One region of the Pseudoalteromonas sp. BSi20480 genome, then DNA from elsewhere that is predicted to be linked to it. Evidence: predicted binding sites of a transcription regulator. Region 1 holds the regulator's gene; each other region holds the start of a gene.
What was found. Region 1 encodes sigma-54, which starts transcription at its own class of promoters, with help from an activator protein. Its sites were predicted from a motif close to GTTGGCACGNNNNTNGNNT; they were not measured.
Positions count from the first base shown of each region.

Region 2: the regulator sigma-54 is predicted to act here: its motif matches at 1,180-1,198, upstream of P20480_RS09135 (hemerythrin domain-containing protein).
Region 3: the regulator sigma-54 is predicted to act here: its motif matches at 796-814, upstream of nirB (nitrite reductase large subunit NirB).

Region 1 covers NZ_BADX01000099.1:73,500-75,780, forward strand. Annotated here, with positions in the region: gene hpf (ribosome hibernation promoting factor) at 1-162, opposite strand, end outside; gene P20480_RS07670 (RNA polymerase factor sigma-54) at 189-1,688, opposite strand; gene lptB (LPS export ABC transporter ATP-binding protein) at 1,758-2,281, opposite strand, start outside.
Region 2 covers NZ_BADX01000084.1:7,679-9,959, forward strand. Annotated here, with positions in the region: gene P20480_RS09140 (hypothetical protein) at 218-631, shown strand; gene P20480_RS09135 (hemerythrin domain-containing protein) at 717-1,142, opposite strand; gene P20480_RS09130 (tetratricopeptide repeat-containing diguanylate cyclase) at 1,419-2,281, opposite strand, start outside.
Region 3 covers NZ_BADX01000137.1:31,633-33,913, reverse strand. Annotated here, with positions in the region: gene P20480_RS05440 (LruC domain-containing protein) at 1-59, opposite strand, end outside; gene P20480_RS05445 (hypothetical protein) at 317-553, shown strand; gene nirB (nitrite reductase large subunit NirB) at 964-2,281, shown strand, end outside.

The DNA.
Region 1 (2,281 bases):
AATAGTTGCTTCTGCTTTTTGATTTAATTTTTCTATATCAAGAATGACATGAACATTATTAATATGATCAGAGTGCCTTTCTAGCTTCGCAAATTTGGTATTTATATAGTCTCTTAATGAATCAGTTAGTTCTACATGACGACCAGTTAAATTTAGTTGCATAAGCATTACCCTCTTTGTTTAGCGTCTTAGATCAGGCTCTTTCGCTGATTTGACGGTGGAATAGCCAGAGATTCGCGATATTTTGCGATTGTACGTCTCGCTACTTTAATTCCTTGCTCAGCCAATATATCCGCAATTTTGCTATCACTCAATGGTTTTGCTGAGTTTTCTGCTGCGATTAATTTTTTAATAAGTGCACGTATTGCCGTAGATGAACATTCTCCACCATTTTCGGTACTAACGTGGCTTGAGAAAAAGTATTTAAGCTCAAATATTCCACGCGGTGTGTGCATATACTTTTGCGTAGTTACGCGCGAAATTGTTGATTCGTGCATTTCTACCATTTCGGCAACATCATTTAAAACCATCGGTTTCATGGCTTCTGGCCCGTGTTCAAAAAAGCCCTGTTGTTGTTTAACAATACAGTTAGTTACTTTTAAAAGTGTATCATTTCTACTTTCTAAGCTTTTTATAAACCATTTAGCTTCTTGTAAATGTGAGCGAATAAATTGACTATCGCCGCTTGATTTAACTGTACGCGACATCGCTGCATATTGGCTGTTTACACGAATTTTTGGCATGCTGTCTGGGTTTAACTCTACAATCCAGCGGCCTTTAATTTTTTTAACTGACACATCAGGTATTACATACTCAGACTCTTCTCGTACTATTGTGTCTGCAGGCTTAGGGTTGAGCGTATGAATAAGTGTCATTACTTCTTTAAGCTCATCTTCTTTGAGCTTCGTTTTTTTCATTAATGTACGGTAGTCACGAGCAGCTAACAAATCAATGTGCTCGGTTAAAATCATTTTTGTTTCATCAATAAAAGGCGTGCCTTTATCAAATTGATTTAACTGAATACACAAACACTCTTGTAAGCTACGTGCCGCAATACCCACTGGGTCAAATAGCTGAATGCGCTTTAATACCGCTTCTATTTCGTCAAGTTCAACCTCAACGTCATCGTCGTTATCTTGATTAAAGCTCTCTAAAATCTCTTCGCAACTGAGTGTCAGTATGCCTGAATCATCCACCGCTTCTACAATAGCAATAGCGATGGCTTCATCTGTAGGGCTAAATGGCGTTAATTGTAATTGCCACATTAAGTATTCGTGAAGCGTTTCAGTTGATGCGCCCTGATATATAGACTCATCTTCAGGCATTGGGCCTGAAGATGATGCAGGGGCTGCACTCATATACTCATCCCAGCTAACATCCATTGCCATGTCGTCACTTACGGTATCTTTAGCAAGCGCTTCACCACTGTCTTGTTCATACTCGCTAGGGGCTTCATCGGCAGATACGGTTACTGTAACTTCATCGTTATCTGCTTTTTGCTCATTTTTGCCCGCAAGATCATCGGCATAGTCTTGCTCCTCAACCTCAAGTAATGGGTTGCTGTCGAGCGCTTCTTGTATTTCTTGCTGAAGATCCAATGTGCTTAATTGCAGCAAGCGAATAGCTTGTTGCAACTGAGGTGTCATTGTAAGTTGCTGGCCCATGCGCAGCTGTAGTGATTGCCTCATGTATCTCTAACAATCCTTTTAAGTTGTTATAGTTAATACTAGCAGATGCTTATAAATAAGGCGTAAATGTTACAGCCTAAATTGCTCGCCTAAATATACATCGCGTACAGTTTTATCATTTAATATGTGTTCAGGGGTACCAGAAGCAATCAGTTCCCCATGAGAAACAATGTAGGCTTTTTCGCAAACATCAAGGGTTTCTCTTACATTGTGGTCTGTTATTAATACGCCAATCCCACGGTTTTTCAGGTGTTCAATAATTTTTTTAATATCTAATACTGAGATAGGGTCAACACCGGCAAATGGTTCGTCTAACAAAATAAACTTTGGATCTGCGGCTAAAGCACGTGCAATCTCCACTCGGCGACGTTCTCCGCCCGATAATGCCATGCCTTTGCTGTCGCGAATGTGTTGAATGCTAAATTCATCTAATAGATTATTCAATGTATCTTCTCTGGCTTGTTTAGTGAGCTCCTTTCGAGTTTCTAAAATAGCCATTAAGTTTTGATACACTGTTAATTTTCTAAATATAGACGACTCTTGTGGTAAGTAGCCAATGCCTAATCTAGCACGACTGTGCATAGGTAAAAGCG
Region 2 (2,281 bases), on a different contig from region 1:
TGGCGATAAAGACCGAAAGGAATAAAAATATCTTTCAATTAAAGTATAACTTTTTAATTTTTAGAATGGATGCGTGCAAATTATTCTTATTATAGTCTTAAGCTTTAAATGTTGTTGAATACCTACTTGGATTAAATCTAAATAGTTTGAAATTAATCATACCTTATACGGTCTTGTTCTGTTCTTGGTTTATTTATATATTTTTAAAGGAAATTTTATGACGGATTCTTTAAGTAGTGATGTTCAAAATCGTTTGCAGTGGTCACTTTTATCTTTGCGTGTAGGTGTGTTTATTGTAATGGTTATGTGGACGTTCGATAAGTTTGTTAACCCTGCACATAGCGCACGTATTTTTGAGCATTTTTATGGGATTAGTGGCTCTACAGATATGGTGGCTTACATTATTGGTGCGGTGCAGCTAGTACTTGTTTTAGCGTTTTTAGCAGGTATTAAAAAACGTATAACTTACGGTATTATTTTCATAATGCACGGCTTATCAACGCTTTCATCTTACAATCAGTACATTGATGGCTTTAATAACTTATTATTTTTTACTGCGTGGCCAATGTGGGCAGCGTGTTTTGCACTTTATTTATTACGGGATCAAGACGTAAAATATACTGTTAAATAAAACAGCCAAACAAAAAAATGGTTATAAGCCAATTAGCTTATAACCAAAAGTACACAGGGAGGTGTATGAATTCTTACTTGTACGATTAATGCATTGCGTCGTTGTATTTGTCGCCTAAGCGCTCTTTTTGCCCTTCAGACAGCGCTTTACCTGCTAGTTGAAATACTTCATGTTCTTCTTCATCTAAGTGATGATGCACTAAATGGTGTAGTTTTTTAGCTTCTACTAACCATGCTGATGAGCTCATTTCGGTGTCTTCAAGTTGTTCAATTAGTTCATCAATTTCATGATGCTCTGCAACACTGTGGCGTGCTTTTTCTTGCGTTAGATCTTCGCAAATTAATGGATTATAAAAGTAGCGCTCTTCAAATTTTGCATGTTCTTCTAGCTCTGTTTTTAGCTCATCCATTAAGCTATGACGTTTTTTTGTGTCGCCCTTGGTTTGAATAAGCGCGTCAACTAGTTTGCGTTGTTTGTCATGATCATTACGTAGTGCTTCAAAAATATTCATAAATCATCCTAATCAATTACGTTGCTTAATAACTATTAAGCAAACGCAGTGCCAGATTTCAAGTTATTGAAAATAATGAGTTTATATATTTTAGGCTATATTTTTGGATTGTTTGTGTATTTTTTACAGACGAGAGGATGAAATAATTTCTTACTTTTAATACGAGCTAATACTTCACGTGCAGCTATTTACAATTAGCTTGTTAAAAACATATTTGGGGGCATGTGCTTGTTAAAAACATATTTGGGGGCATGTGCTTGTTAAGCTTTAATACGCCTAGGGCTGCTCAACATTAACCTGATTACGGCCACTTTGTTTAGCCTTATAAAGAAGCTCATCAGCATGAATGATCAGTTTTTCAAGTGAGCGGTTAGAAGAGGAGCTAATTGCTGCACCTGCGCTAAACGTAATGGTTTCAGTATTATTTAAACCTTCTATTTCGCTACAAATATCTATCAGTGTATTGGCAATAGAATCGAACGTTGTTTTAACGCTTTGTTTATCAACAGTGTTTAAAATAAATAACCATTCCTCACCACCATAGCGGCCAAATTGGTCGTCATCAGCAAGTGTATTTTGTGCTGCACGAGCAAAAGCTTTAAGAACGGAGTCACCCACATCGTGGCCGTAAGTGTCGTTAATGTGCTTAAACAAATCTAGATCGACAATGGCAATTGTAGCATTGCTTTGCTTAAGTTTTTGAGCCGCTTTTTGCATAATACCGCGTCGATTTAAACTGCTAGTTAAGTAGTCAGTCAGCGCAATGTTATAATATTTTTTACGTTGTAGTACTTGTTTATAAATAAGTAATAACGACATAATAACTAAAATAAACGCAATTGTTGCGCTTAACCGCCAAATTATTTTTTGTTGATACTCTTCTTTGGCGAGTAATTCGTTAATGTTTTTGTCGTATTCTAGTTGGAGTATTTTTTCTTCTTTTTCTTTTACTTCAAATTTTATTTGCAGCGTTTTAATGTTTGTTTCGCTGGTGGCTTCGTAATGCTTTTTCATAAATGTAAGCATTTGCTCCATTGCGTCAAATGCATCGTCTGTTTTGTTGAGGCTTCGTTTTAAATGGTATCGCTTTTGAAGGTAATCGGCTTTATAAATGCTGCGGCTAAAATCATCGAGCATCG
Region 3 (2,281 bases), on a different contig from region 1:
CTGAGCACAGCGCATGGAAATATAACTAAGCATGCTGTTGCAAGTTTATTTAGTTTCATAATTTAGCCCTTAAAAAGTTAAGTAATTAAACTGTTGCAGGGTCTATTCCAAAACTTAACTTTATGAATTTATTATAAATAAAATAAATTCAGTATAATCCTAATGCAGTTTGCAATTGACAAGTTTGCATTTTGCAAAATGTGAGAGAATACACTCGCATGTTTACTTACAATTTAAGTATTATTTTTTACCAATAACTATGCTTTACTATTATTGGTTTACGCTAATTAGCTGAGCTTTTGATTAAGGGGGAAAAATGAGCATTGTTACAGATATATTTTTATGGCTTTTAATTGAAACAGCCTTCGGTTTCTTGTTTTATGCAACAGGTTGTATGCTGTTAAAAGTGACAACGTTTGGAAGCTATAAAATGGAATTTAAAGATTATGCTAGTTTTAAACAAAGGAAATCCAATAAAGTAGTGCCGGTTATTGCGCTAGGCGTTGGCTTCTATATAACTATGATTACCCTGCTCGCTTTCATTAATAGTTAACTACATAGCTAAAAAACACGTTAGCGCTTATCACTGGTTAAATGGATGTTGCACGCAACACACCCATATGAGTAGCTCCCACAATTTAACAAAACAATGGGGATAACTCTCACTCATTTTCAAAACATTAAATATATTTTTTACTGCACTAATTAGTACTAACCTTGCACCTAAAGTGTTCGTTTTTAAATCTCTAAATCCTAAAAGCACATTAATATAACTATTAATCAACAGCTTAAAGTTATGGCTAGGTTATTGCTTTATTGAACACTAAGCACGTTAATTAACGGCATACATATTGGTTGAAAAAGCAACCAGAGGCAAAGAGGCCCGTACACAATTGTATTTAATTACAATTGTGACGGGCTTTTTTGTGTGTAAAATTTAAACCGTCACTGAAGGAATGCCTAATGCAAACCGCGCAAAAAATACTAATAATTGGCAATGGTATGGTCGGACATCATTTTGTAGAAAAAATGCGCCAAAGCGATGCTAACGCAAACATCACCGTTTTGTGTGGTGAAGCAAATTTAGCTTACGACCGTGTTTATTTATCAAGCGTATTTGATGGTAAAACAGCAAACGATTTAGCGCTAACAACTTTAGAAAATTATCAACAACTCAATATTAATGTATTCACTAACCAATGGGTTGAAGGCATAGATAGAGTAAACAAAGTTGTTAATACTCAAACAGGCGATCAATACCCGTACGATAAGCTTGTACTTGCTACGGGCTCGTTCCCGTTTGTCCCGCCAATTAAGGGAAACGATCAACCACATTGTTTAGTTTATCGCACCCTAGAGGATTTAGAGCAAATAAAAGCCAGTGCCGCAGCCAGTAAAAGTGGTGTAGTTATTGGTGGTGGTTTATTAGGACTTGAAGCCGCGAACGCCATTAAACAATTAGGACTTGATACACATGTTGTTGAATTTGCGCCGCAGCTTATGGCTGTCCAGCTAGACGAGCAAGGCGGCACGCTATTAAAAAATAAAATAGAAAAACTGGGTGTGACTGTTCATACATCAAAAGCGACCAGCGAAATAGTTAAAGGTGAAACTAGCCGCTTTAGATTAAACTTTTCAGACGACACTTATTTAGAAACCGACTTAATTCTATTCTCTGCCGGTATTCGTCCTTATGATCAGCTAGGTAAAGTGGCTGATCTAGAGCTTGGGGAGCGTGGCGGTATAGTTATCAATAACCAGTGCCAAACATCAGACCCTGATATTTTGGCTATTGGCGAATGTGCCCTATGGGACAAAAAGTTATTTGGCTTAGTGGCGCCGGGTTACAACATGGCTCGCGTTGCAGCAAGCCAGCTAAGTGGCGGCGAGCTTGAGTTTTTAGGTGCAGATATGAGCACTAAATTAAAACTATTAGGTGTAGAAGTAGGATCTATTGGTGATGCGCATGCAAAAACGCCCAACTGCAAAGAGCTCATTTATCAAGATCCAATTAGAGATTGCTACAAAAAAATTATATTAAATGAAACTGGCGATAAGCTTTTAGGCGCTGTCCTTGTTGGCGATACCAGTGATTACGATACGCTACTTCAATACATGTTAAACGACATGGACTTACCAGAGCACCCTGAATGTTTAATTTTACCAGATAGCGCCGGCGCCCCTTCTCTTGCGGGCAGCGCCCTACCCGATACAGCCACTATTTGTTCGTGTCATAACGTGAGTAAAGGCGACATTGTTGGAGCTATTGATGGTGGCTCAT